Regions from separate parts of the Streptomyces sp. NPDC047917 genome, predicted to be linked through region 1. Evidence: riboswitches for the same ligand, from Rfam matches in the RefSeq annotation. Region 1 holds a riboswitch; each other region holds the start of a gene.

Region 1 (7,156 bases):
GCCGGCGACGCCCCAGCCGTTGGAGCTGGTGTTGACCCCGTAGAGGGAATTGAAGGCGCCGCTGCCGGAGACGAGCGTGCTCTTGAGGAAGTTCTTGGCCTGAACGACGTCGGTGTCGGTGTTGGGGACACCGGAGACGCACAGTGCGGCCATGGTGGCGCCGGTCATGTCGACGTCGCTCGCCGAGTTCAGGACGGTGGGGTTGCCCTCGCCCTTCTGGTACGTCCAGCCGCCGTCGACGTGCTGGTTGGCGCGGATGCGGGTGACCATCGAGTCGGTCAGTGCCTGCGGGACGCGGTTGGTGCCGCTCTGGGTCTTTGCACCCCCCAGCGACAGAGCGGCGAATACGGTGCCGTTGAAGTTTCCGGACGGGCCGAAGTAGCCCGCCTCCGCCGTCTGCCAGTAGGAGTAGATGTTGGCGATCAGGTTGCGGGAGGCGGAGACCCGGGCCGGGTCGATGCCGGCGGCGTAGGCGTTGAGGGTGCCGCGCTCGTAGTCGGTCACGACCGGGGAGGCCTGCGGCCAGCCCGCCGTCGACAGCAGGTTGCGGTAGACGGTACGGGCGTTCTTCGTGGTGTCGCCGCCCGGATAGACGTCTACGACGGCGGTGCCGGTCGCCGCGAAGGTGCTGAAGGCCCACTCGTTCGACAGACCGGAGCCGGCGTACGAACCGTCCGCGGCCTGAAGGGACTTGAGATACGTCACGCCATTCGTCTTCGACGTGGCGATCTGCGCGGGCGACGAAGTGGCGAATGCCGGCAGCGCGGTCAGCGCGAGGGCGCCGAGCGCGGCGGGCACCGTGAGCGTGAGGCGGCGAGAGGTACGGGGACGGGACATGGCCTGCTCCTGGGATGAGGGACGCCGACCAGACCGGAGCTCGTGCGGGCGGACAGCCCGGAGCGCGGTGGCGGCCGTCCGAACGCGTGGTACGGCTTGTGATGTGCTTCGCCATACGGGCATTCGGGCTCGGAAACGGCCCCCTGCCGTCCCACACCGCTGCGCGTCAGCCCCGGATTCGCACCAGGTTCCCCCATGTGGCAGCCCAGGACGCTACCCGAGTGATCAGAGCTCCGCCAGCCACTTGCGAGCGGACACGCTCAAGCGGGGCCAGAGCCTGCCAGGTAAGACGCAGACCACCTTGACGGTGTCTTTATCCGCGTGGTCCACTCCGACTGATAAGCACTCAGCTCCAGGGGAAGCCGGTCGAAATCCGGCACTGACCCGCAACCGTAGGCCCGGGACCGCCCGGGTGAGTCGGAATGCCTGGAGCCAAGTTTTTTACAGCGAGAAACGCCGTCGCGGACTACGGCGTGGTTCGAAACGGCTCTCTTGCGGCCTCTGGCCCTTGGGAGCCCTCTTGCCACGCACTGGTCTGCCCGGCCGACACGAGGGGCCGTGGTGGGGACCGCAGAGCAATCAGAGCAACGCAGGGGCAGCAGGCAGCTGGTGTCCCTCGTATCGGCGGCACTGCTGACCTTCGGCGCGAGCATGGTCTTCGTCGGCGGGACGGCGCCCGCCTCGGCCGATCCCATCGAGCAGTGCACAGCAACCAGCGGCGCCATCGTAGCGGTCGACTTCGGCCCCTTCGGCGGCAACGTCGAGAGGGGCTGCGACACCACCCCCATCACCGGCTACGAACTGCTGCAGACCGCCGGATTCACCATGGAGGGCACCCTCCACGACGGTCCGGCCTTCATCTGCCGCATCGGCAAGGGCATCGGCACGCAGTACCCCACGCCCGACAAGGAGAGCTGCGTCCTCACGCCGCAGGCCACCGCCTACTGGTCGTACTGGACGGCTTCGCCCGGCCAGCGGAAGTGGTCCTACAGCCAGCAGGGCGCCATGGCCCGCAACCCGAAGCCGGGCGACGTGGAGGCCTGGGTCTACGGCGGTACCGACATCGCCGGCACCAAGGGCAAGCCATCCTTCACTCCGGACGACATCCGCGGCTTCACCACCCCCGACCCGACCGTTCCGACGGCCCCGCCGAAGGTGCCGGCCGGGCGCGTCGACGTGCCCGCAGCCACCCGCTGGGTCACCGGGACATTGACGGACGGGGAGCGCGTCGTCGACGAGGGCTCCACCACACCGAACCACTTCCTCACCACGGAGGCCGTGTTCGCCCTCGCGGCGGCCGACCGCAAGAGCCCCGTGGCCAAGAAGGCCGCGGACTTCCTCGCCACGCCGGCACAGACCGACGCGTACGCCTACCCGGCGGGCAAGGACGGCATCCCGGACGCCACCGCGGCAGCCCGGCTCGCGCTGGTCGCCGAGGCGACGGGCAAGGATCCGCGTGCGTTCGGCGGCCACGACCTGCTCGGCGACCTGGTGAAGTACGCCTGCCCCCGCGACATCGGCGACGGCGAGAACGTCGAAGGCTGCTTCACCAAGGGCGACTTCCGCACGACCGGACAGGCCGACGCGCAGGCCATGGCCGTCATCGCCCTCGTCAACGCCGGCGTGACGCCCCCGGCGGGCTCCGTGGCCCGGCTGACCGCCCTGCAGTGCGAGGACGGCGGGTTCACCAGTGTCCTCATCCGGCCCGGAAGCATGGGCTGCGAAAGCGAGGCCGGCGCCACCGGTCTGATCGCCCTCGCCCTGGAACGTGCGGGCGGCCATGAGGCGGTGCTCCAGAAGGCCCGCAACTACCTCAAGCGGTCCCAGCTGACGACCGGCGCATGGCCCGGCGTGTACTACGAGACCACCGGAAATCCGGCCGCCACCGCGTGGGCCGCGCAGGCGCTGCGTGCCCTCGGTGACGAGGCGTTCGCGGACGCCGGCATCTCCTGGCTCTCCAAGCACCAGCTCCCGACGGGAGGATTCGGCTTCGCCGAGGACGACACCGAATCCCGCCTGTTCCCGACGGCGACGGCCGCGATCGCGGGGGCGGGCAGCGATCTCGTCGCCCTGAGCGCGAAGCCGACCGACCCGCCGGCCCCGACCGACCCGCCGACCAAGCCGCCGGCCGGTGAAGGTCCTGACGTGAAGAAGGGCGTCGCCTACCTGACCGCCCCGTCCCGGCTGGTCCAGGGCCGCTTCTACGAGAGCCAGCCCGGTTCGGGCTTCGCCGACTACGGCCTGACCATCGATGGCGCCTACGCCCTCGCCGCCACCGGCGGGGACAACGCCGCCCTGCGCAACATCGTCGACTTCATGGACAAGGGGGGCAAGGACGGGCAGAAGCGCGGGATCCACGAGTGGACGCTCGTCGGCACGAAATACGCCAACGGCGGCTCCATCGGCAAGGCTGCCGTGCTCGCCGAGTCCGTGGGACGCGACCCCCGCAGCTTCGGCGGCCAGGACCTGATCGCCGCACTCGCCGAGATCACCTGCCAGGCGAAGACATCGACCGTCCAGGAATGCGCGGCCAAGGGCAACTACGCCTACGCCACGTCCGTCTTCAAACAGTCCCTCGGCGTCATGGCCCAGCTGCGCGCCGGTGAGAAGGATGCCGCGGCCGAGCCCGCCGCCTACCTGAAGAGCCTGCAAGCCCCCTCGGGGGCGTGGGCCAGCCTGATCGGCGAGCACAGCGGCCCCGAAGTGGACTCCACCGCCATGGCCGCCATGACCGTGGATCTCCTCCCCGACGCCGGATCCCAGGCCGCGGTCGACAAGGCACTGTCCTGGCTCGCGACCCAGCAGAAGAAGGACGGCGGCTTCCCCGGAGCCTCCGGGAACTCCGTCAACTCCGCGGCCCTCGCGGTCCAGAGCCTCTCCCTGGACGCGTCCAAGTACAGCGCCCGGATCGCCAAGGCCCGGAAGTTCCTGGCGAGCCAGCAGAACAGCGACGGGGGCTTCAACGTCGCCAAGGGCGGCCAGACGGGCTCCGACCTGCGCGCCTCCACCCAGGCCGTCGGAGGCGCCACCGGTATTTCCTTCGGCGTCCTGAAGCGCGACCTGACCGGCACCACGCCCGAGCCGATCCCCAGCACGTCAGGGGGCACCTCGGGTGCCACGTCGTCCGGCGGCAACGGCTCGCCCGTCATCGTGACCCCGGGCGAGAACGGCGGCGGCACGGGATCCGCAGGCGGCTCCGGGTCGGCCGGTGGTCCGCTCGCCTCCACCGGAGCCCAGGTCGGCGCTCTCGCCGCCGCGGCCCTGGTCCTGGTCCTCGGCGGCTGGGGCGTCACCCGCACAGCGAAGCGCCGCCGCCCGGCACCGGGGAGCGGGGCATGAGCCGCAACCGCGTCGCGCGGGCCCTCGCCCGGACAACCGCCGCGCTGGGGCTGGCGGTGGCGGCCCTCACCGCCACCGCGGCCCCGGCCGGGGCCGCGCCCCAGCCGATGGGCCGGTGCACCACCTCCTCCGGGGCCGTTCTCGCGGTGGACTTCAGCCACTGGGGCGGGCCGGTCTACCGTTCCTGCGGGACAACTCCGACCACCGGCTACGAACTCCTCAACCAGGGCGGCTGGGCCACCACCGGCACCGGGCACGACGGACCCGCCTTCATCTGCCGCATCGGCTACAGCGGCCACCAGGGCGGAAAGCAGTACCCGACCGCCCAGCAGGACGACTGCGTCCTGACCCCGCCCGCCTCCGCCTACTGGTCCTACTGGCACGCCGACCCCGGCCAGAACACCTGGCAGTACAGCCAGCTCGGCGCCATGCTCTACAAACCGAGGCCCGGCAGCGTCGACCTGTGGATCTTCGGCGGCACCAACATCGAGGGGACCGAGGGCAAGCCCACCGTCACCCCCGACCAGCTCCGTGCCAAGAACACCAAGCCCACCGGCGGTCCCGCGCCGAAGGACACCCGCACCGCCGCGCCGCTCCCGCCCAACGTCAACACCGGGCCCAAGCCTGAGAGCCCGCCCCCGGCCGCCCCGGCGACGACCCCGCCGCCCAGCCCCACGGCCCCGGTGAGCCCCTCTCCGTCGGCGAGTCCCTCCGAGAGCGTCACCCCGACCCCATCGGCCAGTGCTCCCGCGGCAGCGGCGCCGCCCCCCGGCCCGCAGGTCGTGGAGGCTGCTCCCGCCGCGGATGCCGAGCACGACGTGGGCTCGTACCTGCCCGCCGTCGCCACCGGAGCGCTCGTCCTCCTGATCGGTGGCGCGGCCGTGTACGCGGCCAAGCGCCGCCGCCGTGCGGAGTAGCCGCGTGGCACCCACCCTCCCCGCAGCAGCGGTGAAGCCGCCCGTGTCCGGCCCGGCGCCGGACACGGGCGGCCGCCGTCTGCCCCGCAGCCTGCACCCCGTCGCCTGGTGGGTCTGGGCCCTCGCCCTCGCCACCGCCGTCAGCCGCACCAACAACCCGCTGCTGCTCTTCCTCGTCCTCGCCGTCCTCGGCCACGTCATCACCATGCGCCGCACCGAGGCCCCGTGGGCCCGCGGATTCAAGTACTACCTGTACCTGGCGCTGACCGTCGTCGCGATCCGGGTGACCTTCCGTGCGATCTTCGCCACCGGCATCACCCCGCGCGACCACTTCCTCTTCTCCCTGCCGCACGTCCCCACCCCCGACTGGTACGCCGGCATCCAGCTCGGCGGCCCCGTCTCCCTGGAAGCGCTGCTCTCCGCCGCCACCGACGGGCTGCGCCTCGCCTGCATGCTCTGCTGCATCGGCGCCGCCAACACTCTCGCCAACCCCAAACGCGCCCTGCGGGTCCTGCCCGGAGCCCTCTACGAACTCGGTGTCGCCGTCACCGTCTCCCTCAGCGTCGCCCCCCAACTCGTCCAGAGCGTCCAGCGCGTCCACCGCGCCAAAAGACTTCGGGCCGGCCGCTCCAAGGGCCTGCGCGCCCTCCGCGGCATCATCGTCCCCGTCCTCGAAGACGCTCTGGAACGCTCCCTGCGCCTGGCCTCCGCCATGGATTCCCGCGGCTACGGGCGCGCCGGCACCGCCACCCCCCGCTCCCGCCGCGCCACCGGCGCCCTCATGCTGCTGGGCATGTGCGGGCTGTGCGCCGGGGCGTACGGACTCCTCGACGCCACCGCCCCCACACTGCTCGGTCTTCCCGCCATGGGAGCGGGCGCCCTGCTCTGCTTCGCCGGACTGCACCTCGGGGGCCGCCGCATCACGCGGACCACCTACCGGCCCGATCCGTGGCGCTTCGCCGAATGGGCCGTAGCCGGGTGCGGGGTCCTCTCCGCCTTCCTGCTCTTCACCCATGCCGGCTTCAACGCCGCCGAACTCAACCCCTCCATCTACCCGCTCAGCTGGCCGCCCCTGCCCCTGGTACCGGCCGCCGCGATCCTGCTTGCCGGGGCAGCCGGCTTCCTGGCCCCGCCCCCGGCCCCACCGACCCGCGCGGCGGTCCCCGCACAGCGCACCGAGGAACCCAAGTGATCCACTTCGACCAGGTCACCGTCCAGTACGAGGACACGGCCGAACCTGTCCTGCGCGACGTCGACCTGACCGTCGAGGAGGGCGAGCTCTGCCTGGTCGTCGGCCACACCGGCGTCGGCAAGTCCACCCTCCTCGGCGCCGTCAACGGCCTCGTTCCCCACTTCACCGGCGGCACCCTCTCCGGCCGCGTCACCGTCGACGGGCGAAACACCGCCGACCACCCCCCGCGCGAACTCGCCGATGTCGTCGGCGTCGTCGGCCAGGACCCCCTCGACGGCTTCGTCACCGACACCGTCGAGGAAGAACTCGCCTACACCATGGAACAGCTGGCGGTACCGCCCGCCACCATGCGCAAGCGCGTCGAGGAGACCCTCGACCTCCTCGGCCTCGCCGACCTGCGCCACCGTGCCCTCCACGAACTCTCCGGCGGCCAGCAGCAACGCGTCGCCATCGGCTCCGTCCTCACCGCCCACCCCCGCATCCTCGTCCTGGACGAACCGACCTCGGCGCTCGACCCGACCGCCGCGGAGGAAGTCCTGGCCGCCGTCACCCGCCTCGTCCACGACCTCGGCGTCACCGTCCTCCTCGCCGAACACCGCCTGGAACGCGTCGTCCAGTACGCCGACCGCGTCATCCACCTCCCCGGCGACGGCCGCGTCACCTCCGGCCCGCCCGCGCACATCTTCCGCACGTCCTTGATCGCACCGCCCATAGTCGAACTGGGCCGCGCCGCCGGCTGGTCCCCGCTCCCGCTTTCCATCCGTGACGCCCGCCGCACCGCCGTCCCTCTGCGCACCCGGCTGGCCAACCGCACTCCCCCGCCGGTACGGCCCGCCCCGGCGGCCGACCGCCCCCGGCTGCTCACCGCCCG
Region 2 (7,156 bases), on a different contig from region 1:
GCTGCCCATGCACCACACCCAGCGGCTGAGGATCGACCACTTCCGGGCGAACCGGGCGACGCCGCACCTGGGGTGATCGTCCGGCTGGGCAGGTACGCCAGAACGAGATGGTCGACCGGGGCTACTACTGGAACAAGTTCTCGTTACAGTGGGGGCGTCGCACCGGAGCCGCGAAGCCGTACGCCGTCCAGAGAGATGGGGACCTCATGACGCAGGTGACCGACCACGGCGGGGGCGTGCACAGCATCAAGGTGCCCATCCCGGACAATCCGCTCGGCCACACCCTCGTACACGTCCTGGACACCGATCGGGGTCCGGTGCTGATCGACACCGGGTGGGACGATCCCGAGGCCTGGGACACGCTCAACGCCGGACTCGCCGCCGTCGGTACGGAGATGGCCGACATCCACGGTGTGGTCATCACCCACCACCACCCCGACCACCACGGGCTCTCCGGGCAGGTGCGCGAGGCCTCCGGGGCCTGGATCGCCATGCACGCGGCGGACACCGCGATCGTGCGCCGCACCCGGGAGTCCGAACCCGGCAGGTGGCTGACGTATCTCGCGGCCAAGCTCACCGCGGTCGGGGCGCCCGAGGAGCACCTCGCGCCGTTGCGGGTCGCCGCGGCCGGCGGGGGCAGGATGCGGACGCTGCCGGGGCTGCGGGCCGCGCTTCCGGACCGGGAGATCGTGCCCGGTGAGCTGCTCGACCTGGCGGGGCGCAAACTGCGGGCGATCTGGACACCGGGGCACACGCCCGGACATGTGTGCCTGCACCTGGAGGAGAAGCACCCGGGCAATCTGCCGGGGCGGGGACGGCTCTTCTCGGGGGACCATCTGCTGCCGGGGATCAGTCCGCACATCGGGCTGTACGAGGACCCGGACGACGCCACGGCCACCGACCCCCTCGGTGACTACCTCGACTCGCTGGAGCGGATCGGCAGGCTCGGGGCCGCCGAGGTGCTGCCCGCGCATCAGTACGCCTTCACCGATGCGGCGGGGCGCGTGCGGGAGCTGCTCGGGCATCACGAGGAGCGGCTGACCGGGCTGCTCGGGCTGCTGGCGGAGCCGCTGACACCGTGGGAGCTGGCCGAGCGGATGGAGTGGAACCGGCCGTGGGAGCAGATCCCGCACGGCTCCCGGAACATCGCCGTCTCGGAGGCGGAGGCGCATCTGCGGCGGCTGGTGAAGCTCGGGCGCGCGGAGGCGGTGCCGGGAAGCGAGCCGGTGACATACATCGCGGTGTGAGCGGTGGAGCGGTGTGCGTGGTGTGAGTGGGGGGGCGAGTGGGGGGTGTGGTCTCGCTTACGTGGGCGGTGGCGCGCAGGGGAACAGAGGCGCGTACGTGAGCAGTGACACGTACGGGGCGCTCCTCCCGGCCCGGAGTCCGGTCGGTGCCGCCCGGTAGAGTGTGCGGGTCGTCATCATGCCCGTTCAGGGGGAAGCCGGTGCGAATCCGGCACTGACCACGCAGCCGTGAACCGTCTTCGCAGGCGGTGAGTCGGAATGCCCTGTCCGCGGTCGTGACCGGCTCGGACCACCGGATCCCCCGGTGGTCGGCACCGTCGAGGTACACGGGGTCGGAGCCTGGTGCCTGAGCGTGCCTGTGCCCGGTTCACCCCGCAGGAGAGGCCCCCGCCCGCCATGACCGTACGTCGCAGCGCAGCAACGCTCGCCGCCACCGCCGCCGTGCTCTGCGCGGCCGCTGCGCCGGCCGCGGTGGCAGCGCCGTCCCCCTCGCCCTCGCCGTCCGTCGCGCTGCCGTCCGGGCTGTACGGCACGAAGGACCCCACCTACGACGGGGTGTGGCGGCAGTCGCTGGCCTTCCTCGCGCAGCGGCTCGAAGGGGTCACCCCGGCCGCGAAGTCGGTGGACTGGCTGATCGGCCAGCAGTGCGCCGACGGCTCCTACGCCGCGTACCGGCCCGATACCACCAAGCCGTGCGACGCCAGGACGGTGCGGGACACCAATGCCACCGCGGCCGCCGCCCAGGCGCTGGTGGAGGTCGGCGGGCACCGCGAGACCGTGAACAACTCGGTGCGCTGGCTGAAGTCCGTACAGAACGAGGACGGCGGCTGGGGCTACACCGCGGGCGCGCCCAGTGACGCCAACTCCACCTCTCTGGTGATCGGCGCCCTGGCCCGTCAGGGGCAGCGGCTCGCGGACATCACGACCCCCGGTGGCAAGACCCCCTACGATCCGCTGCTCGCCCTCGCCGTCCCGTGCGGCGGCAAGGACGGCGGCGCGTTCGCCTACCAGCCCGACAAGAAGGGCGGGCTCGCCGCGAACGCGGACGCCACCGCGGCCGCCGTGCTCGGCACGATGGGCAAGGCCCTGGCGGTCGGGAACAACGCCGCGGGCAAGGCGCCCACCTGCCGGTCCGGTTCCGCGCTCACGCCCGAGCAGGCCGCCCAGAACGGCGCCCACTACCTCACCGGCGCCCTCGCCGGCAGCGGCCACCTGAACCTGGCGCCGATGCCCGGTGCCACCGACACCACCCCGCAGCCCGACTTCGGCAACACCGCCGACGCGGTCGTCGCGCTCTCCGCGGCCGGCCACCAGGACAAGGCGGCCGGAGCCGTCGACTGGCTGAAGAAGAACTCCGCGGACTGGGCCGGCCAGAACGGCCCCGCCGCCTACGCCCAGCTGATCCTGGCCGCCCACGCGACCGGCGACGACGCCCGGGACTTCGGCGGCGTCGACCTGGTCGCCCGGCTCAACGCGGCCGGCCCCGAGCCCGCCTCCGTCGTGACGCCCGACCCGTCCGCCGACACCGGGTACGAGGCCACGGAGAAGGACCAGGTCCACAGCGGCGACGACGTGATCGGGGGCGTGTGGTGGTACATCGGCATCGCCCTCGTCCTCGCGGCCATCGCGTTCTTCCTGACCAGCGGTCGCCGGAAGAACAGGCAGCCGTGAGGCGCGCGGGGCGGACCACCGCGCTGCTGGTGGTCCTGGGTGCCGTCCTGGCCGTGCTCGGCGCGGGGCCGGCCCAGGCGGCCGGGTACCGGTACTGGTCGTTCTGGGAGGGCTCCGGCTCCGGCTGGACGTACGCCACCCAGGGCCCGTCGCTCGTCCGGCCGGACGACGGGGCGGTGCAGGGCTTCCGGTTCTCGGTCAGCGAGGACTCCCAGGACTCGGCGAAGCCGCGCCGCGCAGCCGAGTTCACGAAGATCTGCGCGGACACCCCGGCCGAGGACGGCACCAAGCGGATCGCGCTCGTCATCGACCCGGGCACGGCGGCGGACGCCCCGGCGGGTGAGACACCGCCCGCGCCGCGCACCGCGTGCGCGCGGGTCGCACCGGACGCCAGCGCCGCGGAGGCGCTCGCCTCGGTGGCGAAGCCGCTGCGCTACAACAGTGACGCGATGCTCTGCGCCATCTCCGGCTACCCGGGCTCGGGCTGCGGCGAACAGGTCTCCGACGACGGGAACGGCGGCGGCGATGGCGGCAACGGCACGCCCGGCCCGTCCGCGTCCGTCCCCGCGTCACCGGCCGGATCCGCGGCCGCCAGCACCTCGGGCGGTTCCGGCGGCGGCCCGTCCGCCGGGGTGCTCGTCGGGGTGGGCGCCGTGCTCCTCCTCGGCATCGCCGCGGTCGTGCAGGCCCGCCGCCGCCGCGGATGACCGCCCGGACCCGCTCCGCCGCCCCGGCACGGCGTCGTCCGCTGCGCGCTCCCGAGGCGACCCGCAGCAACGCCGTGCCCGCCGGGGCCTGGTGGCTGTGGGCGCTCGGCCTGGCAACCGCCGCGTCCCGGACCACCAATCCGCTGCTGCTCGGGCTGCTGGTGGGGGTGGCCGGATACGTCGTGGCCGCGCGCCGTACGGACGCGCCGTGGGCCCGTTCGTACGGGGCGTTCATCCGGATCGGGTTGTTCGTCGTCGCCGTGCGGCTGGTCTTCTCCGTGTTCCTGGGTTCCCCGATCCCCGGTACGCACACGGTGTTCACGCTCCCCGAGGTGCCGCTGCCCGACTGGGCGCAGGGGGTCAGGCTCGGTGGCCGGGTCACCACCGAGCAGTTGGTCTTCGCGCTGTACGACGGGGCGAAGCTGGCCGCCCTGCTGATCTGTATCGGTGCGGCGAACTCGCTCGCCAACCCGGCCCGGCTGCTGAAGTCGCTGCCCGGTGCGCTGTACGAGGCGGGCGTCGCGGTCGTCGTCGCGATGACGTTCGCGCCGAACATGGTCGCCGATGTGGTGCGGCTGCGCACCGCACGGCGGCTGCGGGGCCGTCCGACCGGTGGCATCAAGGCGGTCCTCCAGATCGGACTGCCGGTCCTGGAAGGCGCGTTGGAGCGTTCGATCGCGGTGGCCGCGTCGATGGACGCGCGCGGCTACGGGCGCAGCGCCCAGGTCCCGCCCGCGGTCCGCCGCACCACGAACGTCCTCACGCTCGGCGGACTGCTCGGGGTGTGCGCCGGTACGTACGGGCTGCTGGCCGCGCAGGGCGCGGTGTACGGGGTGCCGCTGCTGATCGCCGGGCTCGTCGCCGCGCTGGCCGGGCTGCGGCTCGGCGGGGCCCGCTCGGTCCGTACCCGCTACCGGCCCGACCGGTGGGGTGTGCGGGCCTGGCTGGTGGCGGGTTCGGGCGTGGTGGTGGCGGTGGCGATGATCTGGGCGGGCGGTGCCTACGGGGAGGCGCTGCACCCGGGGGTCGTTCCGCTGACCGCGCCGGTGCTTCCGCTGTGGCCGGCTGCGGCGGTGCTGATCGGGCTGTTGCCCGCGGTGGTGGCGCCGGTGCCGCCGGTGGGTACGTCGGCGGCGGCACCGGCGGGTGCTGCATCGGCGGGTGCTGCATCGGCGGGTGCTGCGCCCGTGGGTACGCCGGTGGGCGCCGCGCCGACGGGTACCGCGCCGGTGCGTACTGCGCCGACGGGTACCTCACCGGCCGGTGCGCCGAATTCCAAGGAGATCCAGTGATCCGGTTCGAGCAGGTCTCGGTGCGTTACGAGGGGACCGAGCGCCCCACCCTGTCGGGGGTCGATCTGACCGTCCCCGAGGGCGAGTTGGTGCTGCTCGTCGGCCCGTCCGGGGTCGGCAAGTCGACACTGCTGGGGGCCGTTTCCGGTCTGGTGCCGCATTTCACCGGCGGCACGCTGAGCGGCCGGGTCACGGTCGACGGCCGCGACACCCGTACCCACAAGCCGCGCGAACTCGCCGATCTGGTCGGCACGGTGGGGCAGGACCCGCTCTCCCACTTCGTCACCGACACGGTCGAGGACGAGCTGGCCTACGGCATGGAGTCGCTGGGCCTGGCCCCCGACGTGATGCGGCGGCGGGTGGAGGAGACGCTGGACCTGCTGGGGCTGGCCGAGCTGCGCGACCGGCCGATCGCCACGCTCTCCGGCGGCCAGCAGCAGCGGGTCGCGATCGGCTCCGTCCTCACCCCGCACCCGAAGGTCCTGGTCCTCGACGAGCCGACGTCCGCGCTGGACCCGGCGGCGGCCGAGGATGTCCTGGCCGTGCTGCAACGGCTGGTGCACGACCTGGGTACGACGGTCCTGATGGCGGAGCACCGACTGGAGCGGGTGGTCCAGTACGCGGACCGGGTCGTCCTGCTGCCGTCGCCGGGAGCCGCCCCGGTCATCGGCGCGCCCGCGGACATCATGGCCGTCTCCCCGGTCCGCCCGCCGGTCGTCGCGCTGGGCCGGCTGGCGGGGTGGGAACCGCTGCCGCTCTCGGTCCGCGATGCCCGGCGCCGGGCGGCGGGCCTGCGCGAACGGCTCGCGTCCGTGCGGCCGCCCGCCCCAGGACCGCAGGCCGCTCCCCCGCTCCCGCCCGTCGCCCCCTCCCCCGTGCGGCGCGGCGTCCTGGACCGGCTGCTGGGCCGCGGCGGGCGGAGCGCCGCCGTGCCCGAACCGGCCGCCGATGCCACGGCCCGGGTCGAGCGGCTCGGCGTACGGCGCGGGCGCGTCGAGGCGCTGCGCCGGGTGACGCTGGCCGTCGCCCCGGGCGAGACCGTCGCCCTGATGGGCCGCAACGGCGCGGGCAAGTCCACCCTGCTGGCCACGCTCGTCGGCATGGTCGAGCCCACCTCCGGCACCGTCCTCGTCGGCGGCCGGACCCCGCACCGCACCCAGCCGCGCGAGATGGTGCGCCGGGTCGGGCTCGTACCGCAGGAACCGCGCGATCTGCTGTACGCGGACAGCGTCGCCGCCGAGTGCGCCGCGGCGGACGGCGACGCGGGCGCCGCCCCGGGCAGCTGCCGGGCCCTGGTCTCCGAGCTGCTGCCCGGTGTGCCGGACGACACCCACCCCCGCGATCTCTCCGAGGGCCAGCGCCTCGCCCTCGCCCTGGCCGTCGTGCTCACCGCGCGGCCCCCGCTGCTGCTCCTGGACGAGCCGACCCGTGGCCTGGACTACGCGGCGAAGGCCCGGCTGGTCACGGTGCTCGGCGGCCTCGCGGCCCGGGGGCACGCGATCGTCCTGGCCACGCACGATGTGGAACTCGCGGCGGAGCTGGCACACCGGGTGGTGATCCTCGCCGACGGGGAGGTCGTCGCGGACGGCGAGACCCGGCAGGTGGTGGTCTCGTCCCCGGCGTTCGCCCCGCAGACCTCGAAGATCCTCGCCCCGCAGAAATGGCTGACCGTGGCACAGGTGCGCGCCGCGCTGGGAGACCCGTCGTGAGCGGGGGCCGGGTGCGGGCGGTACGGCTCGGGCCGCGGGCGATCGCCGCGCTCGTCCTCATCAGCCTGATCGGGGTGGCCGCCTTCGGCTGGCCGCTGCTGGCCGGTCCCGGCTCCGGCCTCGCGCACTCCCAGGACGCGCCGTGGCTGTTCGCCGCGCTGCTGCCGCTGCTGGTCGGGGTGGTCGTGGCGACGATCGCGGACGACGGCCTCGACGCGAAGGCGGTCGCCATGCTGGGGGTGCTGGCCGCGGTCGGTGCCGCGCTGCGTCCGCTGGGGGCGGGCACGGCGGGGCTGGAGCCGATGTTCTTCCTTATGGTGCTGAGCGGCCGGGTGCTCGGGCCGGGTTTCGGCTTCGTGCTGGGCGCGGTGACGATGTTCGCGTCCGCGCTGCTCACCGGCGGGGTCGGGCCGTGGATGCCGTTCCAGATGCTGTCGATGGGCTGGTTCGCGATGGGCGCGGGACTGCTGCCGGGCCCCGGCCGGCTGCGCGGGCGGGCCGAGTCGCTGATGCTCGCGGGCTACGGGTTC
Region 3 (7,156 bases), on a different contig from region 1:
GTTCGTCCGCGATGTCGTCGGGACCGTAATGATCGACGAAGGCCCAGGCGCCGACCATCCGGCGGCCCAGGTTGGGCAGCAGTCTGCGGACCTCGGTGGACTCACCCAGCCGGACGTGGCGAGGGGTGAGGAGTTCACGCACGGGCTCGGCGACGACAAACCCCCGTCCTCCACAGACGGAGAGTGCGGCCTGGCGATCGAGATTGCTCATGGCGCTCAACCTATTCCTGAGCGGGTCCGGGAGAGCCGGTACCCACGCCGACAAGTTAGTGGAATATTCAATCATCATGCGCCGTTGGGCCAGTCACAGGGTGGTTGGGCAGCGGCTCGGCCACCGGTCGGACGGAGCGGGGCAGGAGCCCGGCGCGATCCGTTACCGAGGAGGTCAAGTGAGCGACACCTACTTCGAGTTCGGCACGGCTGCCGACCGCTGGGACCGTGCCCGGATGTTCTTCGAGGCCAAGGAGTACATGAGCGCGGCCCGGATCCTGGAGGGACTGGTCGAGGAGGTCCCGGAGCAGGTGTCGACGCGTCTGCTGCTGGCCCGGACCTACTACCACTCGGCACGGCTCGGCAAGGCCGAGACGGAGCTGCGGGCGGTGCTGGAGCGCGACCCGGTCGAGCACTACGCGCGGCTGATGCTCGGCCGCACCCTTGAGCGTCAGGGGCGGAGTGCGGAGGCGGCCGGTCATCTGCGGATGGCCGCGGCGTTCTCCGGGGACTTCGGCTCCGCTCCGGACGGAGCGGCTGCTCAGGGGCCGTCGGGCACCTGAGTCCGGGAGGGGCACGGTGCGGGCGGCGGGCGCGGCGCCCGCACGGCACGGGCGGCCGGCGCGGCGTCGTGTGCGCATCGCCCGCACACCGGAATCGACGCCGTCGGCGGCCGCCCGGCCGATTTTCGGATGCCGTGTGCTCGTCCCGCGTGATATTCCACTCGCTCATGACCGACCTTGAGACCTCTCGCCTCCTGCTCCGCCCGATGAACGCCTCCGACGCCCTGCGGGTGATCTCCGGCACGCCCGGTGAGGGGGCCCGCTGGGCGCCCGGCTATCCGTCCCCCGGGGAGAAGTCCGCGGCCCAGCGCTTCCTGGAGACCTGTGAGACGACCGGCGATCCGAGTCCCTTCTGCTCGTACGAGATATGTCGCCGCACGGACGGACTGGTGATCGGCGGGATGGGATTCCACGGCGCGCCGGACGAGGACGGGGACGTCACGATCGGCTACGGCCTCGTCCCCTCGGCACAGGGAATGGGTTACGCCTCCGAGGCGTTGCGCGCCCTGCTGCTGTTCGCCCGTGAGGAGGGGGTGCGTCGTGTGCACGGTGACACCGACCTGGACAACGTCGCGTCCCAGCGCGTCATGGAAGCCGTCGGCATGCGTCTGGAGAAGCAGGACGAGCGGCTGAAGTACTACCGGACCGACTGGGGCCCGCGGTCCGAGGAGTGATCCGGTGCGGGCGGAACGCCGGAACCCCGACGGGAGGTCCCGTCGGGGTTCCGGCGTTCCGCCCGCGTGTGTGGTGCCGGTCAGCCGGCCGCGGTGGCCGGGCGGTTCGCGCCGCTGCCTCCGGTGGTGACGGTTCCGGTCCTCGGTGCGAGCAGCCGGTCCGTCAGATGGCCGAAGAGGAGCCCGAAGCTCACCCAGAGGGTGGTCTGCACGGCGAGGGTGCTCAGTCGGAACTCCCAGAGCAGGGAGGCCGGGAAGTCCTTGCCGACTTCGTTGTACGAGGGCAGGAACGCGTAGGCGACCCCGATCACCAGGACGTACGCGGCGGATGCCGTGACCGTCGCGTTCCAGTTGCCCAGACGGGGAGCCAGCCGTTTGCCGAGGATGACGGCGGCGACGGCCAGCAGCACGCTGAGGGCGACCATCAGGAAGAACAGCGCGGTGCGCGGACCGATGGTGTCGGGGTTGCCGACGGCCGGCGGGTTGGCCGGGTACTTCAGGAACGGGACGACGTACACCGTCAGCAGTGCCGCGCCCGCGATCAGCGCGGCCGTGGCCCGGGGGCCGAACCTGCCGATCCGGCCGAGGGCATAGCAGAAGACGAGTGCGGCGATGCCGCCGATGGCGACGCCGAAGACCAGTACACCGGTGGCGAGGCCGGCGGTCGACTGCATGGTGCGGCTGACCAGTTCCTCGCCGCCGTCGTGGTGGTGGCTGTGCGCCTCCTCCAGGGCGATGGCCGCGTCCACACGCGACTCACCGAGGAAGTAGGCGACCAGCAGAGCGAGCGCGCCCGCGGCGAGTCCGGCCAGCATGCCGCGGACGAGCAGGGCTCTGACAGATATGGAGTTCATGAGGTTTCCCCAGGATCGGACGGTACGTCAGTGGCAGGGGAATCCGAGGAGGTGGCGGCCGTCGTGGACCCACTCGTGGACACCTTCGCCGGAGATGACCGCGGTGGCGCCCTGCTCGGCACCGACGAAGTACAGCAGTACGAGCATGAGGATCCCGAAGAAGACCGCCCAGGGGGCGATGGCCTTCAGGGAGATGGGGGTGATCGCCGGTACGGCGGTGGCGGGGGCAGCAGTCTGTGCCATGACAGAACCTCCTGAGGGAACACGCGTCCCGATCGTGGTGCCTGAGACGTGGGTGCTGGGTCTGACTTCCCGCACAGGTACGGGTTCACAGTGGCGCGACCGTGCCGGATTCTCACCGGACTTCCGTCACACCTACGTCATGTTCGCCGTGACCATACCGCTTGGGGACAGGTGCCGCCATGGTGCCGGTGACGGGGCCCGACCGCCCGGATGCCATGGTGGGCACACCCGAGGGGCCAGAGTTCAGGGAGTTGACCGGGCCATGGCAGTACAGGTGATGTTGGTCTCACCGGCGCTCAACGCCGCGCTGCGCGAGGCCCGGTTCGACGGTGACGCGCCGTTGGACGCGGCCGGGGTCCGGCGGGCGGAGGCGGTCGCGGCCGCGGTGCCGGCCGCCGACCGGTATCTGCGCGGGCCGTCCGAACGATGTGCCGGGACCGCCGACGCGCTGGGGCTGCGGGCCGGACCCGAACCCGCCGTCCATGGCTGGGACATGGGACGGTGGAGCGGTCGGCGGCTGGCGGCGGTGAGCGCGTCCGAGCCGGAGGCGGTGTCGGCCTGGCTGACCGACCCTTCGGCGGCTCCGCACGGTGGCGAGTCCCTGCTCGAACTCTGCGCCCGGGCCGGACGCTGGCTGGACGCGCTGGAATCCACCGGGGACCGCGGGGGCGGCCGCGTGCTGGCGGTCGTCGAGCCGGCGGTGGTGCGGGCGGTGACCGTCGGGGCACTCGCTCTGCCGGTGGAGGCGTTCTGGCGGCTGGACGTCGCCCCGCTGACGCTGACCGCGCTCAGCGGCCGTTCCGGTCGGTGGAACCTGCGGTGCGGGCAGCAGCTGTCCCCCGCGACCGGCCCCGCCGTCTGACCCGGCCGACCGATCCGATCCGGTTGACCGATCCGATCCGGCCCGCGGTCCGGTCGGCCCTGCCGATCCTGCCGATCCGAATGTGCTGTCCGGGATCCGGAGCGGACCCCCTATGGTGATGGGCGCAGCTGGTTCGCCCTGTCCGCCAGGCAGGCGCGTCGCAAGAGGGAACCCGGTGGGAATCCGGGACTGCCCCGCAGCGGTGAGTGGGAACGACCGCCGTCATCGAGCACTGGACCCGACGGGTCCGGGAAGCGACGGCCAGTAGGTGTCTCGTACACGGGACGCGCCCACGAGTCCGAAGACCTGCCACTGCCCGTGCGCGTCGGACGCGCACGGTGATCCCGGTGACCTCGTGGGCGGGTCGGCGTACATATCGAGCAGGTCACGCGCGTCGGCACGGCGCCGCGGATCCGCCCGGTCCGTCATCCCTTCGCGTCTGCGATCCGTCCCGGGGTCGTACCAGGACACGCTCGCGAAGGAGAGTCACGTGACCACCGAGTCCGCAGTCGCGGCAGCCCGGGCCACCGTGTACGGCTACCCCCGCCAAGGGGGCGACCGGGAACTGAAGAAGGCCGTCGAGGGTTACTGGAAGGGCCGCGTCACCGCAGCCGCCCTCCGGGAGACCGCCGAAGAACTGCGCCGCGCCAACTGGCAACGGCTTGCCGACGACGGCATCCACGAGGTCCCGACCGGTGACTTCTCGTACTACGACCATGTGCTGGACACCAGCGTGATGGTCGGTGCCGTGCCCGTCCGGCACCGTGAAGCCGTCGCGACCGACGCGCTGGACGGCTATTTCGCGATGGCGCGCGGTACACAGGACGTGGCGCCGCTCGAAATGACCAAGTGGTTCGACACGAACTACCACTACCTGGTGCCGGAGCTCGGCCCCGACACCGTCTTCGCCGCCGACTCCACCAAGCAGGTCCGGGAGTTCGGGGAGGCGCTGGCGCTCGGGCACGACGCCAGGCCGGTGCTGGTGGGTCCGGTCACCTATCTGCTGCTGGCCAAGCCCGCTCCCGGTGTCGCCGCCGACTTCGAACCGCTGACCCTGCTCGACCGGCTGCTGCCGGTGTACGCCGAGGTGCTGGCCGATCTGCGTGCGGCCGGTGCCCAGTGGGTTCAGCTCGACGAGCCCGCGCTGGTGCAGGACCGTTCCCCCGCGGAACTGAACGCCGTCGCACGTGCCTACCGCGATCTCGGTGCGCTCGCCGACCGGCCGCGGCTTCTGGTCGCCTCGTACTTCGACCGGCTCGGTGACGCACTCGCCGTACTGGCGAATTCTCCGGTCGAGGGCCTCGCGATGGACTTCACCGGTCCGGCGGCCGCCAATCTGCGGGATCTCGCCGGGGTCGGCGGTCTGCCGGGCAGGCGGCTGGTCGCCGGGGTCGTCGACGGCCGCAACGTGTGGATCAACGACCTCCAGCAGTCCCTGGCCACGCTCGGCACCCTGCTCGGTCTGGCCGGCCGGGTCGATGTGGCGGCCTCCTGCTCGCTGCTGCACGTGCCGCTCGACCTGGCCGCCGAGCGCGACGTCGACCCACGGGTGGGGCGCTGGCTGGCCTTCGCCCGGCAGAAGTCGGCCGAGATCGCCACGCTCGCCAGGGGGCTTGCCCGGGGCACCGCGTCGATCGCCGCCGAACTCGTCGCCAACCGCGCCGACCTGGCCTCCCGGGCGGGTTCCGCGATCACCCACGATCCGGCGGTACGGGCCCGCACCTCGGCCGTCACGGCGGCCGACTCGCGCCGTGAACTGCCCTATCCGCAAAGGGCGGTGGCTCAGCGCGCCCGGCTCCGGCTACCGCTGCTGCCGACGACCACGATCGGCTCGTTCCCGCAGACCTCTCAACTGCGCACCGCACGAGCCGACCTGGCGGCAGGGCACATCGACGCCGCCGCGTACGGCAAACGCATCGAGGCCGAGATCCAGGAAGTGATCGCCTTCCAGGAGGCTGCTGGCATCGATGTGCTGGTGCACGGCGAGCCGGAACGCAACGACATGGTGCAGTACTTCGCCGAACGGCTCACCGGCTGCCTCGCCACCCGGCACGGCTGGGTCCAGTCGTACGGCACCCGGTATGTGCGGCCGCCGATCCTGGCCGGGGACATCGCGCGCCCGGAGCCGATGACGGTCCACTGGACCACGTACGCGCAGTCGCTCACCGGCCGGCCGGTCAAGGGCATGCTCACCGGCCCCGTCACCATGCTCGCCTGGTCCTTCGTCCGCGACGACCAGCCGCTCGGCGAGACCGCGCGCCAGATCGCCCTCGCCCTGCGGGACGAGGTGAACGACCTGGAGGCAGCCGGCAGTTCGGTGATCCAGGTGGACGAGCCCGCGCTGCGCGAGACACTGCCCCTGCGGGCCGCCGACCGAGCCGGGTACCTGGCCTGGGCCACCGAGTCGTTCCGGCTGGCCACCGGCGGCGTACGCCCGGACACCCAGATCCATACGCACATGTGCTACGCGGAGTTCGGCGACATCGTCCGGGCGATCGACGACCTGGACGCGGATGTGATCAGCCTGGAGGCGGCCCGCTCACACATGCGGGTGGCCGACGAGCTGGCGTCCGCCGGCTACCCGAGGGAGGTCGGCCCCGGCGTGTACGACATCCACTCCCCCCGGGTGCCGAGCGGCGGGGAGGTGGCCGCCCTGCTGCGCAAGGGCCTCGAAGCGATTCCCGCCGAGCGGCTGTGGGTCAATCCCGACTGCGGTCTGAAGACCCGGGGCTGGCCGGAGGTGCGCGCCTCGCTGGAGCACCTCGTGTCGGCGGCCGCCGAGGTGCGGGCCACTCTGCCCGGCAGCGCCGGTCCGCGGGTCCGCTGACGGTTCCGCGGCCCGGGGCGGGTGCCCGTTCGGGTGCCCGTCCCGGGCCGCGCCACGCCGCGTCACGGGGCACCATGCCCGAGCGGGCCGGCGGTGATCGGATGCAAGAAGTGTGGTCCGTACCAAGGTATTGACAGCTCCTTGGTTCACTTCTTAAATCGCATGAAGAACCAAGACCTCTCCCTGCTCCCCCACAACGGGCCTTTGTCATAGCCATGACATTCGGCTCGCTCCATTCCGCACGGGAAGGACCCCCCATGACCTCTCCCCGTCGTCTGCTGGCGGCCGCGCTCTCCGCGCTCGCTCTCGTCTCCGCCTCGTCCGCCCTCGCCTCCGGAGCGCCCGCACCCGGACCCCGCACCACCGCGGCCACGTTCACCGACGACTTCGACGGCCCGGCGGGCGCCGGCGTGGACGGCGCCAAGTGGCAGATCGAGACCGGCGACAACGTCAACAACCATGAACGGCAGTACTACACGGCCGGGAACAACAACGCGGCACTCGACGGCCAGGGCCATCTGGTCATCACCGCGCGCCGCGAGAACCCGAACAACTACCAGTGCTGGTACGGGACTTGCGAGTACACCTCGGCCCGGCTGAACACCTCCGGCAAGTTCACCCAGACGTTCGGTCACGTCGAGGCGAGGATGAAGGTGCCGCGCGGCCAGGGCATGTGGCCGGCCTTCTGGATGCTGGGCGACGACATCGGTCAGGTCGGCTGGCCGAACTCGGGCGAGATCGACATCATGGAGAACGTCGGCTTCGAACCGTCCACGGTCCACGGCACGTTGCACGGTCCGGGCTACTCCGGCTCGGGCGGCATCGGCGCCGCGTACACCCTGCCTGGCGGCCAGGCGTTCGCCGACGACTTCCACACCTTCGCCATCGACTGGGCTCCCGGCTCGGTGACCTGGTCCGTGGAC
Region 4 (7,156 bases), on a different contig from region 1:
CCTGCCCGCCAGACCGTCGTTCCAGATCCGCAGCGACCGGCCGCCGGCCGTCACGTGCGCGTCGACCCGGTTGATGAAGTCGACGAAGAGGTCGTCGGGGGTGGCGTCCGCGCCGAACTTCGCGGTCGCCGCGGTCTGCAACTGCGGATAGTTCGGGTACGAGGAGCCGATCATGTACTCGTCCGCACCCATGTGCCAGGTACGGGTGTCCCACACCTCCAGCGCCTCGTCGACCATCGAGGTGTAGTACGCGAGCGCCTCGGGCCGGGAGATGTCGAGCCGGGGCGGGGAGGCGACGCCGTCCTTGTCCTTGAGCTGGAGCTCCGGGTGGTTCTCCAGATAGGTGTCCATGTGGCCGGGGGAGTTGATCTCCGGCACCAGTTCGACGTGGTACTTCTTCGCCAGCGCGACCAGGGTGCGGACCTGCGGCTTCGTGTAGTAGCCCCAGAACGCCGACGCCGGGTCGGTGTCGCTCCTGACCTTGGCCTCGATCCACAGCTGGTTGAGCTTCTGGGACGCCATGTCCTTCATCAGCCGCTCGAACCACGGGAGCGACACGTTGATGTAGCAGGCGCAGACGCCGACGCCGCGCTCCCGGTAGGCCGGAACGTCGGTCGCCGAACCGCGCGCGGCCCTGCCGTCGTCGTTCAGCAGTTGCAGTACGGTCCGGGAGCCGTAGAAGACGCCGGTGGAGGTCGCGGCCGTGACGGTGACCCGGTCGCCGACGTCGAGCCGGTAGCCCTCCGCGCCCAGCGAGCCCTTCAGGGACGGGTCCTGGCGCAGCACGACGTCGCCGGTACGGGCCGCCGCGGGGCCCCGTGACACCGAGGCCCGGCCGGTGGCCAGCTCACCGGCGAACCGGCGCGCGTCGGCGGTCGTACGGCTGTCGCGTACCCCGTCCAGCACGATCCGGGCCCGGTCGGCCAGCGTGAACTCGCCCTCCCCGGGCCGCCATTGCCGCAGCGAGGGCAGTACTTCGGGCGGGGGCGCGGCGGAGGCGGTGTCCCCGGCCGAAGCGCTCTGCCAGGGCAGCAGCGCGGCGGCGAGCGCGGCCACCACGGCCCCGATGGTCCTTCGTCTTGTCATCTGCATGTCCATGCCATCGACCCTGTGGGCTCCGCCGGGTCACGGTCCATGGACAGGTGTGCCGAAGGGTTGGACGATTGATCCGACGTCAGATCTGTGACTGGCGGGCGCGGGTCAGGCCGCTCCGATCATCGTGGTCGGGCCGCGGAAGGTACGGCGATACGTGTTCGGGGTGGTGCCCAAGGAGCGTACGAACTGGTGGCGCAGGGCGGCGGCGGTGCCGAAACCGGTGCGCCCGGCGATCGTGTCCACCGTTTCATCGGATGTCTCCAGCAGGTGCTGCGCCAGCAGCACCCGCTGGCGCAGCAACCAGCGGTACGGAGTGGTGCCCGTCTCCTGCTGGAAGCGGCGGGCGAAGGTGCGCGGCGACATGTGGGCCTGGGCGGCGAGCCGCTCGACGGTCATCTCCTGGTCGAGGTGGCGCTCCATCCAGACCAGCGTCTCGCCGACGGTGTCGCAGGGCGTGCGGGGCAGCGGCCGCTCGATGTACTGCGCCTGGCCGCCGTCCCGGTGCGGCGGCACCACCATCCGGCGGGCGATCGCGTTGGCGGTGTCGGGGCCGTACGCCTGCCGGACCAGATGCAGACAGGCGTCGATCCCGGCCGCCGTGCCCGCCGAGGTGATGACCTGGCCGTCGTCCACGTACAGCACGTCGGGTTCGACGACGGCCCGGGGGAAGCGGCGGGCCAGCTCCGCCGCGTGGCGCCAGTGGGTGGTGCAGCGGCGCCCGTCCAGCAGCCCGGCCGCGCCGAGGACGTACGCGCCGGAGCAGACGCTCATGACTCTGGCCCCCCGGTCCACGGCCCGGCGCAGCGCGTCGAGGACCTCCTCGGGGTACTCCCGGTCCATGAAGTGGCTGCCGGCCGGTACGGCGATGAGGTCGGCCTCCTCCAGGCGGTCGAGGCCGTACGGCGTGCTGATGGTGAAGCCGGCATGGGTCCGCAGCTGCGGACCCTCGGCGGAGACCACGGCGAAATCGTGGACCGGCAGGCCCACGTCACTGCGGTCGAGGCCGAAGACCTCGCACAGCACGCCCAGTTCGAAGGGGTGGACCTCGTCGAGCAGCAGAGCGGCGACATTTTTCAGCATGGAGACAGTGTGGCAGTAATTCGATGTTCCATGACAGTCCTGCCACTGCCGCAATGTGTCCGCGCGGGCGAGAGTAGAGCCATGAACACATTCACGAACGTCCTGGGCATAGCCGCACTTATCGCCCTCGTCCTGCTGCCTGCCCTCGCCGGACTCGCCCGTGAGCGCCGCATCGACCGCGAGCTGCGGGCCGCGGAACGGGCCCGGAGCGACGGACCCCCGCAAACGACGGGCGCCGCGCAGCCCGTCACGGCTGCGCGGCGCCCCCACCTCGGAAGCTGGGCCAGGATCTAGGCCCTCCGGACCCGGAAACCGGATCTAGAAGTCGTCGTCGAAGGCGACCGAGCCCTCCACCGCCACCTGGTACGCGGACGGCCGGCGCTCGAAGAAGTTCGTCAGCTCCTGGACACCCTGGAGCTCCATGAACGAGAACGGGTTCTCCGAGCCGTAGACCGCCGGGAAGCCGAGGCGGGTGAGCCGCTGGTCGGCGACGCACTCCAGGTACTGCCGCATCGACTCGGTGTTCATACCGGGCAGCCCGTCACCGCACAGATCGCGGCCGAACTGCAGCTCCGCGGCCACGGCCTCCTTGAGCATGTCGGTGACCTGCTGCTGGAGCTCGTCGTCGAAGAGGTCCGGCTCCTCCTTGCGGACGGTGTCCACGACCTCGAACGCGAAGTTCATGTGCATCGTCTCGTCACGGAAGACCCAGTTGGTGCCCGTGGCGAGACCGTGCAGCAGACCCCGCGAGCGGAACCAGTAGACGTACGCGAACGCGCCGTAGAAGAACAGCCCCTCGATGCACGCCGCGAAGCAGATCAGGTTCAGCAGGAAGCGGCGGCGGTCGGCCTTCGTCTCCAGCCGGTCGATCTTCTCGACCGAGTCCATCCACTTGAAGCAGAACTGCGCCTTCTCACGGATCGACGGGATCTCCTCGACCGCGTCGAACGCCGCCGCCCGGTCGTCCGGGTCGGGCAGGTAGGTGTCCAGCAGCGTCAGATAGAACTGGACGTGCACGGCCTCCTCGAAGAGCTGCCGCGACAGATACAGCCGCGCCTCGGGGGAGTTGATGTGCTTGTACAGCGTCAGCACGAGGTTGTTGGAGACGATCGAGTCACCCGTCGCGAAGAACGCGACCAGCCGGCCGATCATGTGCTGCTCGCCGGGGGACAGCTTGGCGAGGTCGGCGACGTCGGAGTGCAGGTCGACCTCCTCCACCGTCCAGGTGTTCTTGATCGCGTCCCGGTAGCGCTCGTAGAAGTCCGGGTAGCGCATCGGCCGCAGCGTCAGTTCGAACCCCGGGTCGAGCAGGTTCTTGTTCTCGGATGTGCTCATTACTGGCAGGCCTCGCAGGACTCGGGGTTTTCGAGGGAGCAGGCGATCGCGTCCGCGTCGGGCGCCGACGCCTGCTGTACGGGAATGGGGGCGGTGGCCGCGGTCTGGCCGGAGGCGGCGCGGGCGATCCGGGTCGCCGGGCGTGAACGCAGGTAGTACGTCGTCTTCAGCCCCTGCTTCCAGGCGTACGCGTACATCGAGGAGAGCTTGCCGATCGTCGGCGTCTCCAGGAACAGGTTCAGCGACTGGCTCTGGTCCAGGAACGGCGTACGGGCCGCCGCCATGTCGATCAGGCCGCGCTGCGGGATCTCCCACGCGGTGCGGTACAGCGCCCGCACGTCCTCGGGGATCCAGGCGAAGCCCTGCACCGAGCCGCTGGCCTCGCGCAGCGCCTCACGGGTGCGCGCGTCCCACACGCCGAGCTTCTTCAGCTCGTCCACCAGATAGGCGTTGACCTGGAGGAACTCACCGCTGAGCGTCTCGCGCTTGAAGAGGTTGGAGACCTGCGGCTCGATGCACTCGTACACGCCCGCGATCGAGGCGATCGTCGCCGTCGGCGCGATGGCCAGCAGCAGCGAGTTGCGCATCCCGCTCTTCGCGACCCGGGCGCGCAGCGCGTCCCAGCGCTCCGGCCAGTTCAGCGCGGTGTCGTAGTGGTCGGGGTGCAGCACCCCGCGCGACGCCCGCGTCCGCGACCAGGCCGGCAGCGGGCCCGAGCGCTCGGCGAGCTCGCAGGACGCCTCGTACGCGGCGAGCATGATCCGCTCGGAGATCTTCGTGGACAGCGCCCGCGCCTCGGGGGAGTCGAAGGGCAGCCGCAGCTGGAAGAAGACGTCCTGGAGGCCCATGGCGCCCAGGCCCACGGGGCGCCACTTCGCGTTGGAGCGGCCGGCCTGCTCGGTCGGGTAGAAGTTGATGTCGACGACCCGGTCGAGGAAGGTCACGGCGGTGCGGACGGTGGCGTCCAGCCGCTCCCAGTCGATCCCGCCGTCGGCGACGAACGCGCCGAGGTTGACCGAGCCCAGGTTGCAGACCGCCGTCTCGCCGTCGTCGGTGACTTCGAGGATCTCGGTGCACAGATTCGACGAGTGGACGACGCTGCCCGGCTCGGCGGTCTGGTTCGCGGTCCGGTTGGAGGCGTCCTTGAACGTCATCCAGCCCTGGCCGGTCTGCGCGAGGGTGCGCATCATCCGGCCGTACAGCTCGCGCGCCGGCATCGACTTGCGGGCCAGGCCCCTGGCCTCGGCCGCCCGGTACGCGGCGTCGAACTCGTCGCCCCACAGGTCGACCAGCCCGGGCACGTCGGCGGGCGAGAACAGCGACCAGTCGCCGTCCGCGTCGACCCGGCGCATGAACTCGTCCGGGATCCAGTGCGCCAGGTTGAGGTTGTGGGTACGCCGCTGGTCCTCACCCGTGTTGTCGCGCAGCTCCAGGAACTCCTCGATGTCCGCGTGCCAGGTCTCCAGGTAGATGGCGGCGGCGCCCTTGCGGCGGCCCCCCTGGTTGACCGCGGCGACGGAGGCGTCGAGCGTCTTCAGGAACGGCACGATGCCGTTGGAGTGCCCGTTGGTGCCCCGGATCAGCGAACCGCGGGAGCGGATGCGGGAGTACGACAGACCGATGCCGCCCGCGTGCTTCGAGAGCCGCGCCACCTGGTGGTAGCGGTCGTAGATCGAGTCGAGCTCGTCCAGCGGGGAGTCCAGCAGGTAGCAGGAGGACATCTGCGGGTGCCGGGTACCGGAGTTGAAGAGGGTGGGGGAGGACGGCAGGTAGTCGAGCCGGCTCATCAGCCCGTACAGCGCCGCCACCTCGTCCACGGCCCGCTGCGACTCGTCCTCGGCCAGCCCGGCCGCGACCCGCAGCATGAAGTGCTGGGGCGTCTCGACGACCTGACGGGTGTGCGGGTGGCGCAGCAGGTACCGGCTGTGCAGGGTCCGCAGCCCGAAGTAGCCGAAGCGGTCGTCCGCGCCGTCGGCGAGCGAGCGTGCCACCAGCGCGTCGAGGGCGGCCGCGTGGGTGGCGACGAACGCGGCGGTACGGTCCGCGATCAGGCCCTCGCGGTGGCCGACGGCGACCGAGGCGGAGAAGGAGACCGCGCCCTGGCCGGCCGCCTCGTCCGCGATGGCGAGGGTCAGCAGCCGGGCGGCGAGCCGGGAGTAGGCGGGGTCCTCGGAGATCAGCCCCGCGGCGGCCTCGGTCGCCAGCGACCGCAGCTCGGCCTCGTCCGCGCGGGCGCTGCGGCCACGCAGCGCGGCGGCGGCGACCCGGCCGGGGTCGGTGTCGGGCAGATCGGCGGTCAGGTCGGTCAGGGTCCGCAGCAGTGCGGTTCCCGGTCCGTCCTGTGCGGCGGCCTCGGACTCGGCTGCTGCGGACACGGCGACTGAAGCCGGATCGGCTGGCGCGATGGTCACGTGGTGCTCTCCCTCGCTCGGCTCGGGGCCGGCGGGGAACGGGGCAGCCCTGCGCGAGCACACCCGGGACAGGGCAGCACTCCGCACGGCGTCCACCGGCCCAACCGCGAGGCCCGGACGTCTGGGCATCCGGTTCGGTCGAGCCGGATGCGCTGCCGGCAGGTCATCGGACTGACTCGGGGGTGCACAAAAGCGCACTGAATACACCGTTGCGGGACAGTTCCGGATTCGCACCGGATTCCCCTGCGGCGACAGCGAGGACGAGCATACATGTGGGGGCTGCCCGATGAGGCAGCCCCCACATGTTGTGTCGTGCGTTCGAGTCGGGCCCACAGAACGGGCCGTGCGGCCCGTTCCCGGACCGTCCGGCCGGATCACGCCGACGGCCCGCCGCGCCCCGTTGCAGGGGGCTCGACGGGCCGCCGGAAGGCCGTGGGCGACGGTCGTCAGTGGCCGCCCGGAGCCCCCGCGGTGGCCGGCGGGAGCTCGGTGGCGACACCCGGGTCGCCCGCGTCGGCGGTGTAGTCGGACGGGGCGGTCTCGTCGATCCCGGCGGGTGCCTTCAGGGCGTTCAGGACGAAGGTCAGCACCACCGCCACGACCACGTTCAGCACGAACGCGGTGAGTCCGATGTAGCCGATCTCGCCGATCCCCGGGATCTCCTTGGACGAGCCGCCGAAGTGCGCCTGGGTCGGGCTGGCGACCCCGTACGCGGCCACCGTCCCGTACACCATGCCGACCGCCCAGCCCGCGAGCAGCGCCCAGCGGTGGAACCAGCGGGTGAACAGGCCGCCGACCAGGGCCGGCATGGTCTGGAGGATCCAGATGCCGCCGAGCAGCTGGAAGTTGATCGCGACCGTCTTGTCCATGGTGAGGACGAAGGCCAGCGCGCCGACCTTGACCAGCAGCGACACCAGCTTGGAGACCTTGGTCTCCTGCTCCGGGGTCGCGTCCGGCTTCAGGAAGTCCTTGTAGATGTTGCGGGTGAACAGGTTGGCCGCGGCGATCGACATGATCGCGGCGGGCACCAGCGCGCCGATGCCGATGGCGGCGAACGCGACGCCCGCGAACCAGTCCGGGAACATGTTCTCGAACAGCTGCGGAATGGCCAGCTGGCCGTTGTCCACCTTGATCCCGGCGGCGATGGCCATGAAGCCGAGCAGCGCCAGCAGACCCAGCATCAGCGAATACAGCGGCAGGATCGTGGTGTTGCGCCGGATCACGTTGCGGCTGCG

The links. Region 1 has a riboswitch for cobalamin ahead of ACGF8B_RS32595 (prenyltransferase/squalene oxidase repeat-containing protein). Riboswitches for the same ligand answer to the same signal wherever they lie in the genome.
Region 2: it holds a riboswitch for cobalamin, as region 1 does, so the genes downstream of both, ACGF8B_RS29010 (prenyltransferase/squalene oxidase repeat-containing protein) here and ACGF8B_RS32595 (prenyltransferase/squalene oxidase repeat-containing protein) in region 1, are expected to answer to the same signal.
Region 3: it holds a riboswitch for cobalamin, as region 1 does, so the genes downstream of both, metE (5-methyltetrahydropteroyltriglutamate--homocysteine S-methyltransferase) here and ACGF8B_RS32595 (prenyltransferase/squalene oxidase repeat-containing protein) in region 1, are expected to answer to the same signal.
Region 4: it holds a riboswitch for cobalamin, as region 1 does, so the genes downstream of both, ACGF8B_RS05585 (ribonucleoside-diphosphate reductase subunit alpha) here and ACGF8B_RS32595 (prenyltransferase/squalene oxidase repeat-containing protein) in region 1, are expected to answer to the same signal.

What each region holds. Positions count from the first base shown of each region.
Region 1 covers NZ_JBIDCA010000014.1:315,250-322,405, reverse strand. The annotation lists gene ACGF8B_RS32600 (hypothetical protein) at 1-837, opposite strand, end outside; cobalamin riboswitch at 934-1,073, opposite strand; cobalamin riboswitch at 1,150-1,286, shown strand; gene ACGF8B_RS32595 (prenyltransferase/squalene oxidase repeat-containing protein) at 1,399-4,176, shown strand; gene ACGF8B_RS32590 (hypothetical protein) at 4,173-5,093, shown strand; gene ACGF8B_RS32585 (energy-coupling factor transporter transmembrane component T) at 5,098-6,285, shown strand; gene ACGF8B_RS32580 (ABC transporter ATP-binding protein) at 6,282-7,156, shown strand, end outside.
Region 2 covers NZ_JBIDCA010000012.1:254,411-261,566, reverse strand. The annotation lists gene ACGF8B_RS29020 (NUDIX domain-containing protein) at 1-76, shown strand, start outside; gene ACGF8B_RS29015 (MBL fold metallo-hydrolase) at 207-1,247, shown strand; cobalamin riboswitch at 1,398-1,533, shown strand; gene ACGF8B_RS29010 (prenyltransferase/squalene oxidase repeat-containing protein) at 1,644-2,918, shown strand; gene ACGF8B_RS29005 (SCO2322 family protein) at 2,915-3,625, shown strand; gene ACGF8B_RS29000 (energy-coupling factor transporter transmembrane component T) at 3,622-4,917, shown strand; gene ACGF8B_RS28995 (ABC transporter ATP-binding protein) at 4,914-6,626, shown strand; gene ACGF8B_RS28990 (ECF transporter S component) at 6,578-7,156, shown strand, end outside.
Region 3 covers NZ_JBIDCA010000004.1:299,305-306,460, forward strand. The annotation lists gene ACGF8B_RS11095 (pirin family protein) at 1-211, opposite strand, end outside; gene ACGF8B_RS11100 (tetratricopeptide repeat protein) at 390-773, shown strand; gene ACGF8B_RS11105 (GNAT family N-acetyltransferase) at 941-1,447, shown strand; gene ACGF8B_RS11110 (CbtA family protein) at 1,528-2,301, opposite strand; gene ACGF8B_RS11115 (CbtB-domain containing protein) at 2,329-2,544, opposite strand; gene ACGF8B_RS11120 (histidine phosphatase family protein) at 2,807-3,406, shown strand; cobalamin riboswitch at 3,519-3,735, shown strand; gene metE (5-methyltetrahydropteroyltriglutamate--homocysteine S-methyltransferase) at 3,897-6,233, shown strand; gene ACGF8B_RS11130 (family 16 glycosylhydrolase) at 6,491-7,156, shown strand, end outside.
Region 4 covers NZ_JBIDCA010000002.1:417,905-425,060, forward strand. The annotation lists gene ACGF8B_RS05565 (family 20 glycosylhydrolase) at 1-1,086, opposite strand, end outside; gene ACGF8B_RS05570 (GlxA family transcriptional regulator) at 1,201-2,175, opposite strand; gene ACGF8B_RS05575 (hypothetical protein) at 2,257-2,469, shown strand; gene ACGF8B_RS05580 (ribonucleotide-diphosphate reductase subunit beta) at 2,494-3,510, opposite strand; gene ACGF8B_RS05585 (ribonucleoside-diphosphate reductase subunit alpha) at 3,510-5,921, opposite strand; cobalamin riboswitch at 6,061-6,202, opposite strand; gene mctP (monocarboxylate uptake permease MctP) at 6,368-7,156, opposite strand, start outside.